Regions from separate parts of the Idiomarina sp. OXR-189 genome, predicted to be linked through region 2. Evidence: predicted binding sites of a transcription regulator. Region 2 holds the regulator's gene; each other region holds the start of a gene.

Region 1 (4,438 bases), 1.3 Mb from region 2:
ACAATATCTTACGAGCCGTTACTGAGTGCGGTTATACCACCCCTACCCCGATTCAAGAGCAAGCCATTCCGACCGTAATGAAAGGTCATGACTTACTGGCAGCGGCACAAACCGGAACCGGGAAAACAGCAGGTTTCACGCTTCCTTTATTGCATAACTTGTCTTCGACGAAGACAGAAGGTAAGCCTGTTATTCGAGCGCTAATATTAACACCGACACGTGAGTTAGCAGCTCAGGTTGAGGATAACCTCAACACCTACGCAAAATACACGGGCCTCAAATCGCTGGTCATATTCGGTGGCGTGGGCATAAACCCGCAAATTAATGCGTTACGTCGCGGCGTCGATATCTTAGTCGCAACACCAGGACGACTGCTTGATCACAGCCGTCAGGGTACCGTCGATTTAAGCAAGATTGATGTGCTGATATTAGATGAAGCTGACCGGATGCTAGACATGGGCTTTATTCATGACATAAAAAAAGTCATGAAGCTGATTCCTGAACAGCGTCAGACCCTGCTCTTCTCAGCCACTTTTTCTAAAGAGATTAAAGCCCTGGCTCAGCAGTTTATGCATCAACCTAAACTGGTTGAAGTTGCGCGCCAGAATGCAGCAGCAGATACAATTGAGCAGCGTGTCTACCCTGTCGATAAAAAACGCAAACGTGAGCTATTAAGCTACCTAATTGGCAGCAAAAACTGGCGACAAGTGTTGGTGTTTACCCGCACCAAGCACGGCGCAAACCGCTTGGCGACTCAACTCACTGACGATGGCTTACCTGCGATGGCTATTCACGGTAATAAGAGTCAGGGCGCCAGAACCAAAGCCTTAGCACAATTTAAGGCGGGTAAATTACGAGTCTTAGTCGCGACGGATATTGCCGCGCGCGGTATTGATATCGACGAATTACCTCACGTTATCAACTTTGAATTACCGCAGGTTGCCGAAGACTATGTGCACCGCATTGGACGTACCGGTCGAGCCGGCAGCGAAGGCGAAGCCGCTTCTTTGGTCTGCGTTGACGAACATAAGTTGCTACGCGACATTGAAAAGCTGACCAAGAATGAGATACCGAAAGAAGTGGTTCCGGGTTTTGAGCCCGATCCGAGCATAAAACCTGAGCCTATCCAAAAGCCCAGAGGTAGCCGACCAAATAACTCGCGCCGTGCGCCGAGACAAAACCGCCCGGCGACACGACGCTAGCCACTTCACTGTCGGCTGGGTTTTACTTCAAAAAATCCAGCCCGCCAGTTACTGCAGCGACCTGAGCTTCAATACACTGCTCAGGCGTTGCTTTGGGGCTGTCGGGGTAAACTTCTGTGGTTGTGGCGTACTCTGCTTTACTGAAGCTAATGCAAAGTCCCAGCTTAGACGTTGGCAGTAAAATAACACCTCGCTGCGCAATGTCTTCGCCAATCAGTTTATTTTCATCGTCAGCGTCCGCTATGTGTGTGACTTTCTCAACAGAGTCCAGTACGGCCTTTTGGAATTCCGGGTAAGGCTTTTCGGCATTACCGACCAAATAGAAGCCGTCAGGGATATTCCAATTAGTATTCACGGTACCATCCATTGCGGCTTTTGCCGGACGAAACTCACTGTTGTCAGTATCTGTGGTTTCATGCAAGTCAATGTGCGCCAGAATATCTACGCCTAAATCCGCGACGTACTTCATAATATGAGCGCACTCGCCAGCCGGTGATTCAGCAACAAACGAACGGTTAGGATCAATAGCTGCCGGACTCCAGCGGTTAATGGTTTCATAACCCCATGGACTTAAGCATGGCGCAACAACCACGTTGAACTGTTCACTGTAGTCTTTCGCCTTGGTTTCAATAAACCGCAACGCACCGTGAACACCACTTGTTTCGTAGCCGTGTACACCACCAGTGACTAATACCGTCGGTTTATTACTGTCCCAACTCTTAGTTTTCACCGCGAATAACGGGTAAGTCGCGCTTTCGTAAGCCAATTCGCCATATTGTTCAACGTCAAAGTCGTCTTTAAATGTCTCTACTTTGCTAACAACATCATCAAAGTATGAACGCTTTTGAGTTTGCTCCGCTAACCATTGCGCTTTTTCTTCCACACCCCATGGTTTACCCGGAGTACCAATGTGGTAAATCGTTTCTTGCGTCATAGCCTGATCCTATTCATTACGTCTTTTAAAGAGAGATAGCTATACTACCAAAGTCTTCTCATGCACCAAAGCTATGCTGCCTTGGTCGCCTCTTTATTACCCGCTTTATTATCTACTTTCTCTGCCAGTGTTTTTTCTGCTTTCGGCTTTTTCGGTTTCTTGGCGCCCAGAGCTATTAAAACATTTTCTCGTTCTTTCGCTAAAAACATCGCCATATCTTCAAGCTGCTTGTCGTCAGTAAAAAGCTCGCTGCTTTCAATTAAGGGCGTTAGCGCCTCTGCCATATCCAACATTTTATCGTGTGCATCAGCTTCGGCTTTCGAGGTAAATGTCATTTTTTCGGCTCCATCGCGAATCACTACGTATTGGGTTACTACAGCCATGGTTGTGTCCTTTGCTGAGGTTTACAGATACTGGTTATTTGTACAGTATAAAGCAAGTAATTGCAATAGCTGCCACATTCGCTAAACTGCGCACTCTTAACAAAGACGATAAGTACAGGAATACAGCCAGCCCCATGACTCAGTTCTCCAAAGCACAAGTTCGACTGGCTATATTTGCCATGGCCATTGGCAGTTTTGCTATTGGTATCGGTGAGTTCGTGATTATGGGTTTGCTGCCTGACGTCGCTACCGATTTTAATACTGACACGCGTACAACCGGGCACTTAATCAGTCTTTACGCTTTAGGTGTTGTTGTCGGTGCGCCACTTATTACTATCCTCTTTGCGCGCTTTCCTCGTAAGCCTATGCTACTCATACTGTTGTTCGTTTTCGCTATTGGTAATTTTGCCAGCGCATCGGCCGATAATTACTTTTTGCTGCAAATTTTACGATTTCTAACTGGTCTGCCGCATGGGGCTTATTTTGGCATAGCCTGTTTGGTCGCTGCCGATATGGTACGCCGGAACCAACGCGGTATGGCTGTCACTATGGTTATGATGGGCCTTACCATCGCCATTTTGGTTGGTAACCCTCTAGCCACATGGCTCGGGCAGCTCATCGACTGGCGTACGGTCTACCACACTGTTGGTGCATTAGGTTTAGTTGCACTGGTTATGATTGCACTTGTGGTTCCACAACATCCAAACGAACAAAAAACCTCTGCTCGAGGCGAAATGAGAGCCTTACAGAACCCACAGGTTTGGCTAACGCTGGCTATTGGCGCTATCGGTTTTGGCGGCATGTTTGCGGTTTTAAGCTACATAGCCCCCACCTTGATTAACGCTACCGGACTGGCTCCCCACTGGATACCTATTGCATTGCTTATCTACGGTATCGGCTCGTTAGCAGGAAGTTTAGTCGGCGGTTGGGCAGCGGACCGAAGCCTTAAGTTAACGATTGGTGGCTCACTTATTTGGTCAGCAGTTATACTAGGTATTTTCCCCTTTACGCTAGAAAGCATTTGGAGCGTTATGCCAATGGTCCTGCTACTTGGCAGTGCAGCGGCTTTGGTTCCCGCGCTTCAGGTCCGCCTTATGGATGTAGCGGGAGAAGCACAAACCTTAGCAGCATCGCTGAATCACTCCGCATTTAACGCGGCCAACGCCTTAGGCGCCTGGCTCGGTGGTTTAGCTATTGTTTCACCACTGAGCTGGCAAGGTACCGGTTGGGTCGGCTGCGGTTTGTCCCTCGCAGGCTTATTGCTATTCTGGATCACTAAAGAACACAGCCGTAAAGCGCCCGATATTATTAGCCTTTAGTCTCGCCGTTGATGTGCAATTCGCGCAACTCTTCGTCGGGCTTTGCGTACGACAAACGCGCTGCGCGAGAGGTCAAGTGATAACCATCTAGTCCGGAAATAGTCATAGTACCCAGACCTTCAATGTCGATATAACCATCACTTTGAACTACATCCTCTTGTACATCGACCCAACGCACTTCGCCAACAATAAGCGCCGTGTCGTTGTGTTGTATCGGAATAATTTCAACCAATTGCATACCAATACGCAAAGAGCTCTCAGCCACATAGGGCGCGTGAAAACCATCCATAAACTCAGGTGTTAGGTCACAAGCATCAAACTCGGACTGCTCTCTCGGGTAACGGGCAGAGGTTTTATGCGCCCTTTTAAAAAAGCTCTCGCCGACGTGGTTAATGGTATACACACCACTTTCCTCGATATTCTCCCAGGTGTGCCTGGTAACTGATTGCGGGCGCATAATAAAACCGAGAAAAGGCGGATTACTACCAAGGTGAACAACAGAGCTCACAATTGCCAGGTTATCCTGCTGATGACGATCACGAGTACCTATGACATTGGCGCTCTTAAAGCCAGACAAGCAGTTCACGAAACGAGCCCGCT
Region 2 (4,438 bases):
TTCCACATCCAGGTCATAAAGCGGTCAAGTACTCGCACTAACGTCGAGCTGTAATTCGCCGCAATTTCGTCAATGTAAGAGAGTGCTTTTTTGCGAGCTTCCTCTTCACTAATTTTTTTGCCTTTGGCCTCGTCGGCAACGGCCTTCTTGAGCGCTGGCGTGTTAATGAGCTGCGCCATAAGCTCTTTCCGATGACTGAGCTTGGGTCCGGCAACTGCATGACGCATGCGAACAAAGTGAACACGGGCAACACGCGCCAATTTATGGGCTATGCGCATGTCTGCGCCGTAATCATTAGCCATTTGACCTAAACTGACGCTACGCGAGAAGCGCAACAAGACCTGACGACCTGAAAAAAGCACAAGCCAGAATTTACGAATAGCGCCTGGGTTATCGAGGTCACCTGTCATTGCCTTGCCGGCAATTGCTTCCTGGCCTGCCTGGCGCCCCCAGAACACCCCAGCGGGTATCAGCTGTAAGTCGAGGTTGCTATTGTCTTTATGTAACTTCAATAACTGATGGAATTCTTCCACCGCTTTTTCAGAGGTTTCGTTGGCAAATTCTTCCAAATACATAACCCGGCTGTATTCTTTGCCATTAATTTCAAGCGGTTCGAGAGGATCAGGCAGGCCTCGGCGCTTAGCTGCACGCTGCAATATGGACAGATCAGCAGTGGAGGTTGAACGCATAACGTAAGCCACCGGCTTTTGCACCGTGGTTTTGTGATCAGTTTCATCGCCGTCCCAAATATCTTCGAACCGTGTTAGCCAACGTAACGGATACTTCAACACCGCGTAAAAAGGGCTTTTTTTGCTCATACATCAACCTCTGTTTTAAACAGAGCTATAGGATACCAACTTAAAAAATAAAAGTCGTTGGTGAAATGACTTGCGAAATAAAAATACCTGTATATACTCACAGTATAACTGTACATAAACACAGGTTCGAATATGCGCCCTTTAACACCAAGACAGTCTGAAATATTAGAGCTTATTAAAGACAACCTGCACGCAACCGGTATGCCGCCGACACGTGCGGAAATTGCTTCCAAGCTTGGCTTTCGTTCTGCCAACGCCGCCGAAGAGCATTTAAAGGCGTTAGCGCGTAAAGGTGTTATTGAAATTATGCCAGGTATGTCTCGCGGCATTCGCTTAGTGGGCGACGACTTTGATGTCGCCGAAGGTTTGCCGCTGATTGGCCAGGTCGCCGCCGGTGAGCCGCTGCTTGCAGAACAGCATGTTGAAGGGCATTACAAAGTCGACGAATCATTATTTCAGCCTGCCGCCAGCTTTCTCCTGAAAGTTAACGGTATGAGCATGAGAGACATTGGTATCTTGGACGGTGACTTACTTGCCGTGCATAAAACTGAGCAAGCCAGAAATGGACAGGTTGTTGTTGCTCGGGTTGAAGACGAAGTCACGGTAAAACGGTTTGAGCGCAAAGGTCGCACTGTCTTGTTACATCCGGAAAATCCAGAATTCTCCACCATCACTGTTGATCTAGCATCGCAAGTATTCGCGATTGAAGGTCTGGCGGTTGGTGTTATCAGAAATGGAGCTGCACTATGAAAATTCAACAGAACAACAAATTGCACCACCCGGGTTTGTGGAAAGCTGCACCGACGGATATTAAGTTTGAACAAGAAACAGGCGCAGAGGCAGTCGAGACAGACGCCTTATCACCAGCTGTTCAGAATGCTTTACAACAAAAGCCAAGTGAGTGGGTTACTGTTATCGGCGGTGACAAAAATGTCATTGCCCAGCTTATTGAATCCGGTGTTGCGGAGCATCAAATTCGTTGGTTACGCAGTCACTCTGCCGAACGTTGTGAGTGGGCATTGGAGCAAGCGCTATTAGCGGGAAACAGCAGTATGGTTATTGCCTATCTCGACTCTGTCTCAAGCCGCACATGGCAGCGCGCAAAAATGGCAAGTAAATTAAGTCACACTCAATACTTCCTGTTTGATAAAAACACACTAACATCCCACCTCCACTAAATCCTCGTTAGTGTGTTTCTTCCTTGATAGGCTGCTTCGGCAGCCTTTTTTTAACAGATCAGTTCATTTATTGACCATTTGTTTGATTTGATCTGGATCTTTCTTTGTAAATTAGTTAATAAATGTACTACCCGACTATAAAAATATTATAACAACGATAATTATAACAAAGAGTCTGTAGAGAAAGTGATTTCTGGGGAGAAGCTGTTCCTTTTTCTGCTTACCTCTTTGTTCTTCGAATTTTGATCGGAATTGGCCTTTCGGTCTCATTGAAGAATAAGAGGAGAAGTCACGTGAAAATGAAGCCTCTGTGGGCACTATTGGCTATGTTGAGCTTACCTGCTAGCGCAGAAAACCAACTCAACCTAACCAAGGGTGTTACTGAAGTCAGTAACCGAGTTTACGACCTGCACATGACGATATTTTACATCTGTTGTGCCATTGGTGTGGTCGTGTTCGGTTTAATGTTCATTTCGATGATTCGCCATCGCAAATCGAAAAACCCCAAACCAGCGAATTTCCACGAGAACGTAAAAGTTGAAATTGCCTGGACCATTATTCCACTGTTAATTCTTGTGGGTATGGCCATTCCGGCAACAACAACTCTAATTGCTATGGAAGATACATCAGACGCTGATGTCACTATTCAGGTTACGGGTTCGCAATGGAAATGGCACTACAAATACTTCGAGAATGACGTTGAGTTCTTCAGTCGTTTGGCGACTCAACAAGAACAAATAGACAATAAATTCGACAAAAGCGAAAACTACTTACTCGAAGTCGATCGCCCGCTGGTTATTCCAACGGGTCAAAAAGTCCGCTTCCTGGTAACTTCCGACGACGTTATTCACAGTTGGTGGGTTCCTGACTTCGCGGTTAAGAAAGACGCTAACCCCGGCTTCATCAACGAAACCTGGACCAAAGTAGACGAGCCTGGTATTTACCGTGGTCAGTGCGCCGAGCTTTGCGGTCAGGATCACGGATTCATGCCTGTGGTTGTTATTGCCAAAGAGCCGGCTGAATACGAAAAGTGGATAACCGAGCTTGAAGCAGAGCAAGAAGCCGCTCGCGAGCGTGAGCAAGAGCTCTTAGCCATGGAAATGTCAGAAGACGAACTCATGGACTTAGGCGAGAAAGTTTACAACAGTACTTGTGCTTCATGTCACCAACCTACCGGCCAAGGTGTTGACGGCGTATTCCCTGCATTGGCAGGAAGCGGTGTATCTGTCGACCCAAACGCTAAAGCAAAACATATAGACATCGTTGTTAATGGCGTTACCGGCACTGCTATGCAGGCGTTCGGCCAACAGCTGAGCATGCGTGAGCTTGCAGCTGTTATCACCTACGAGCGTAATGCCTGGGGTAACGACACCGGCGACCTGATACAGGCAGCCGACATTAACGAAGTCATGAATCAATAAGGAGACGGTGATGAGCACAGCAGTCGAAGCAAACCATCACGACGCACACCACGATCATAAGCCGTCTGGTATTGGTCGCTGGCTATTTACAACCAACCATAAAGACATTGGTTCAATGTATTTATGGTTCAGTTTTATTATGTTTTTAACCGGCGGTGCCATGGCTATGGTTATCCGCGCGGAACTTTTCCAGCCGGGTCTGCAACTGGTTGATCCGCATTTCTTTAACCAAATGACCACGGTGCACGGCCTTATTATGGTCTTTGGTGCTGTTATGCCTGCCTTTACCGGCTTGGCTAACTGGATGATTCCAATGATGATTGGGGCGCCGGACATGGCATTGCCTCGTATGAATAACTGGAGCTTCTGGATTCTTCCATTTGCTTTCATTATTCTGCTGGGCTCTTTGTTCATGGAAGGTGGCGGTCCTGCCTTCGGTTGGACATTCTACGCGCCGCTTTCAACCACTTACAGTTCAGACTCTACCGCACTGTTCGTGTTCTCGGTTCACATTATGGGTATTTCATCCATTATGGGTGCTATTAACGTCATTGTGACCATAATGAACATGCGCGCGCCTGGTATGAACTACATGAAAATGCCGCTGTTTGTCTGGACTTGGTTAATTACCGCATTCCTGCTAATTGCAGTTATGCCAGTATTGGCAGGGGCAGTCACCATGGTATTGACCGATAAATACTTTGGTACTAGCTTCTTCGATGCCGCAGGCGGTGGTGACCCGGTTATGTTCCAGCATATTTTCTGGTTCTTCGGGCATCCTGAAGTCTACATCATGATTCTACCGTCCTTTGGTATTATCTCGGCAATTATTCCCGCGTTTACGCGAAAACGGCTGTTTGGCTACTCGTCGATGGTGTATGCAACCGCCGCCATTGCGTTACTGTCATTCCTGGTGTGGGCTCACCACATGTTTACCACCGGTATGCCGGTCTTCGCAGAGCTGTTCTTTATGTACTGCACCATGCTCATAGCGGTGCCAACCGGGGTGAAAGTCTTTAAC
Region 3 (4,438 bases), 310 kb from region 2:
TTGATAAGGCAATGAAAAGCTTCACGGTAAGAACCGCAGCCGCGAGAATGGATCGCCGAGCGACTAATTTGGGTGTTAATGCAACGCCAACCTTTATCGTCAACGGTAAATACAAAATGCTGCCGCAGGGGTTCCGCGACAGCGACGATTTTGCCGGTGACTTTACGGACCTGGCAGGTTACTTACTAGAGAAGTAACCTCCGGCTGTTAGTTTTCAGGCTTGTAGTGATAGTAAGCGCCTTCTTCATTTTTGGAGAAGGCGTTTTGATTATTTAGGTACTGATAATTCCGTAAGCCAAATTCCGGTAATACGCTGTACAAGTGCTCAATAATAGAGCTTTGAATCGCTTCGTACTTGGTCCATTCTGTGTCGCTCGAGAAGGCATAAATTTCTAATGGAATGCCCGCTGCGGTTGGCTGCATTAGACGAGCCATGCAGGTTAAGTCCTCGCGTACTTTAGGGTGATTCTTCAGGTAACCATCCGCAAAAATTCGAAATGCGGTTAGGTTACTGACCGGCTTTTCTAAATCGTTTTCTTTAAGCCATTCATCCACCGACTTCCCAAAATACGTATCAACTATCTTCTCCAGCTCATCGTCAGACAGTAGTTTTGAGCTATCCAGATCAATCATCAGGGAACGTTTCATGCGGCGCCCGCCTGTTTCTATCATGCCTTGCCAGTTCTTGAAGGACTGATTAATCAGCACATAGGTTGGCAGGTACACAATGGTTTTATCCCAGTTTTCGACTTTAAGCGTAATAAGCCCTACTTCTTGTATGGTGCCATCAACATTGTGATCAGGCAGCTCTATCCAGTCGCCTATTGCGACCATACGGTTAGTGGCAAGCTGAACGCCAGCGACAAAGCCCATCAGTGTGTCTTTGAACACCACCATGAGTATGGCGGTCATGGCACCGAAGCCGCTGAGTAAGTACATGGGTGACTTATTCATGATAATAGCGACGGTGATAATGATGGCCATTAATACCAAGACCAATTTTACAACCTGAATAACGCCGGTTATCGGTACGTCCCGGGTTTTGGGTGTGTAGTCGTAGGCGATGGACACAAAGCTTGCAATAGATGTCAGGATGCTAGTAATAACCCAGGTAAGGTAAATACCGACGGCGGTTTGCAGAGGTGACTGCCAGCTTTCGAAGTCGTTGGTGAACAACACCGGAATAAAGCTATTAATAATAACAACCGGTGCTAAGTTGGCGCAGCGTTTGAAAAAACCACTGTCTACTAATGCCCGATACCACCGTTCCGGCGCTCGGCGCAGTGCACGTTCAATCGCATGGTCGAATACCCAATGGGCAATGACGTAAGTGATATAGCTTGCGACTAATATAATAGTCACACCGATGACTAAGCTGAGCTCCTGCAAATTGTTTTCGATGCCCATACTTTTCAGCCACTGCCTTACAAACTTAAAGTCCATGGCAACGCTCCTTATCGGGTTTCCGTGATGGTCTTACGGATATCATCAATGGTTTGATCTTTCTCGTGCCAACGCTGATTAAGCCAGTTTTGAAAGTGCTCTTTGAACTTCGGATCATTAGCGTAGTCGCCAATTAAGTCCGCCGTAACTGGCAGTGTTTTGATATCCACGTAAACGTTTTTGAGTCGTCCGCTGAGTAAATGCCAAACAACAGGGCGCGAATCGTTACCTGGGTAAACAATAGTCACGTCTAAAATGGCCTCAAATTGCTCTCCCATTATTTGCATGGAAAAAGCTGTTCCACCTGCTTTTGGAGGCAATAAATTTTTAAACGGGCTGTTCTTTTTCTTATGCTTTTCCGGCGTAAAGCGAGTGCCCTCACAGAAATTAACGACCGTTGTTGGGATATGTCGGAATTTAGCGCATGACCGTGTGGTTGTGGCGATATCCTTACCTTTTAGGTGAGGCTTTTTCTGTATCAAGTCCTTTGAATAGCGTTTCATAAAAGGCATATCTAAGACCCAGCATCCCCACCCGATAACGGGTATCCACATAAGCTGAGACTTTAGGAAAAAACGAGGCGTCGGCATATGGCGGCGGGTTAAATGCATTAATACAAGAACATCCACCCAGCTGCGATGATTCGCCATGACCATATACCAGCCGTTTTCGTGGAGATCTAAGTCACCTTTTATATGCCATTCCATGCGTTGAGTCAGCTGGAACATCATTGACATGCAATAAGCCCAGACGCGGAATAGTCCGTTAGCGGCGGCTGAACACAAGCGTTGAGTTGCAGGAAAAGGCAGAAGGATTTTGAAAACACCGACACCAATAATCAAAACGCCGATAATAGCGGTTGTGATAACTCCCCACAGTAAGTGAGCGATGACTCTGAAGGGAATAAGTAACGATGTCAGCATATTTCCTGGTGCCTTCCTAAAAGTAAATAGTTACAGAAATAATAACTTAAGCCGTGCTTTATGTCTGTTGCGAAAGGGTAAAAAATAATGATACTGTACAAATATACAGTATTGGAGGGCAGTATGCAGCCAAATCTACAGCGACTGATAGAAAAGGGGGTTGTTTGGCAGGGCCAGACAAAAGCGCCTCAAGCTGACCATTACATAAAAACAGGCTTTTCCAAGCTTGATGAGCTGTTAGGTGGTGGTTGGCAAACTCCCGGGTTGCATGAATGGCAGTTAGAGACGCCTTTTTCAGAGCAGCGGTTGTTATTGCCGCTTGCGCAACAAGCTATTGAACAGGGGCTTGCAGTGTTTTGGGTAAACCCGCCTGCGCAGTTGTCTGCCGCCAGTCTGCATTATCATGACTTAGCCGATGCTATGCATGTTGTGGTTGAGGCCAAAGCAAGTGATGCCTGCTGGGCTCTTGAGCAGATATTACAGACCAAAAACACTATGGCGTTTGCCTGGCTTCCGCAAAAAGAAACGACATCTCCGAAAGTCCGGCGCTGGTATAAAGCGGCGGAGTCCGGGCAAATGGGCATCGTTATTAGCGGTTTTAGCGATCACCCGGAGGCTCGACCTTATAGTAACCGGTTAAAAATACGTTTAACGGAAAATGGATTAGCTTTGGATATTTTAAAGCGCAAGTCCGGATGGCCTGTTGAGAATATAGAGCTGAGCTAATGTGGTTATATTGTCACTTTCCGCAGTTGCTGTTAGACACCCTGTTAAAAGCACAGCCCGAGTTCGAGAAACAGGCAGTCGCGCTTTATCAGGTTCAAAACGGACAGTCACTTATTGAGCAAAGTAATCAAGTCGCTCAGCAGGCGGGAGTTAGTCAGGGCATTGCCAGTGTTATGGCTATAGCTCTCTGCGAAGACTTAAAGCTAAAAGAGTACAGTGTGACAAAAGAAGAAAGGCTTCTTTGTGGCGTAGCTGACCATTTTTACCAGTGGGCGGCCAAATTGGTATTAGAGCCGCCGCAGGGCATATACGTAGAGCTCGATAGCCTCGAAAAGTTGTACGGTGGGTTGTCGAATACGGTGAAAACGTTGCATTTGGCGGTAAAACAACTGAACGTGAGATCGCAGCTGGCGGTGGCTAACAATGCGTTAGCAGCGAAAGTGCTGGCTGAAGCCGATGCCCCGCTGACAATGAAGGATGAAAAAGCCGATCATCAGTTAAAAGGTTTATCCATAAAAAGTAGCGGCTTACCGGACAAAATTGTTCGAAACTCGTTATCCGCAGGCATTTTCTCTATTGGTGACTTACTGGACATCCCCGGTAGTGACATTGGCCGTCAGCTTGGAAAAGAAGCTCTGTTTTATATACAAGAGCTAAAAGGTGAGCTGAAAACGCAGCGAGTCAGTGACTTTTACCAGCCGTCCGAGCGTTTTTTTCAGCACGTCGACTTAGTTTCCGAGGTATCTAATTGGCAGGGCTTACGCTTTCCTATGAAGCGGCTGCTTAATGAATTAGAAAGCTTTTTGTATCAGCGCCAAAAAGTTGTGCAACATATAAAGTTTCAGCTGTACCAACGCGATAAAAGTTGCTCAGAGATTAGGGTTGCAACAGCAAGCCCCAGTTGGCGCGCGCAAAGTTTTTGGTCATTACTGCAGTTAAAAATGGAGCAAGCTCCTTTAAGCGCACCTGTTTTGGAGGTGTCTCTTCAGGCATCAGACTTCTCTTCATTGTCGGTAAAAACAAGTCACTTTTTTCATGATGCAAAAGACACCCAGGGCCTATTTCCTCTCATTGGAAAATTACAGGTGAAGCTTGGCGAAAGTGCGGTTTATACCCCGGCAGTGAGCGATGATCCCAGACCCGGTATTAATGAATACAAACAACCGCCCTGCCGTTTCGACGGTTTCTCCGTCAAGCCTGTTAAGCGCCCTTTATGGCTAAATCACCCTGAACCGGTCAACTTGGATGAATGGTCTTTAAGCGACGGCCCGGAGCGAAAGCGTTGCGGATGGTGGGACAACCAACCAATAGAGCGAGACTACTGGATAGCGACTGACAGTAAGCAT

Evidence for each region. Region 2 encodes LexA, which represses DNA repair genes until DNA is damaged. Its sites were predicted from a motif close to TACTGTATNNNNATACAGTA; they were not measured.
Region 1: the regulator LexA is predicted to act here: its motif matches at 2,548-2,567, upstream of UM402_RS08015 (YebG family protein).
Region 3: the regulator LexA is predicted to act here: its motif matches at 2,458-2,477, upstream of UM402_RS12710 (ImuA family protein).

The regions. Positions count from the first base shown of each region.
Region 1 is NZ_CP139706.1:1,621,656-1,626,093, forward strand. Features, by position in the region: gene UM402_RS08005 (DEAD/DEAH box helicase) at 1-1,202, shown strand, start outside; gene UM402_RS08010 (M14 family metallocarboxypeptidase) at 1,225-2,136, opposite strand; gene UM402_RS08015 (YebG family protein) at 2,208-2,519, opposite strand; gene UM402_RS08020 (MFS transporter) at 2,654-3,838, shown strand; gene UM402_RS08025 (flavin reductase family protein) at 3,828-4,438, opposite strand, start outside.
Region 2 is NZ_CP139706.1:300,978-305,415, reverse strand. Features, by position in the region: gene plsB (glycerol-3-phosphate 1-O-acyltransferase PlsB) at 1-818, opposite strand, end outside; gene lexA (transcriptional repressor LexA) at 951-1,568, shown strand; gene UM402_RS01435 (hypothetical protein) at 1,565-1,996, shown strand; gene coxB (cytochrome c oxidase subunit II) at 2,296-3,417, shown strand; gene ctaD (cytochrome c oxidase subunit I) at 3,428-4,438, shown strand, end outside.
Region 3 is NZ_CP139706.1:2,594,582-2,599,019, reverse strand. Features, by position in the region: gene UM402_RS12725 (thiol:disulfide interchange protein DsbA/DsbL) at 1-197, shown strand, start outside; gene UM402_RS12720 (mechanosensitive ion channel family protein) at 208-1,443, opposite strand; gene UM402_RS12715 (acyltransferase) at 1,455-2,366, opposite strand; gene UM402_RS12710 (ImuA family protein) at 2,490-3,092, shown strand; gene UM402_RS12705 (Y-family DNA polymerase) at 3,092-4,438, shown strand, end outside.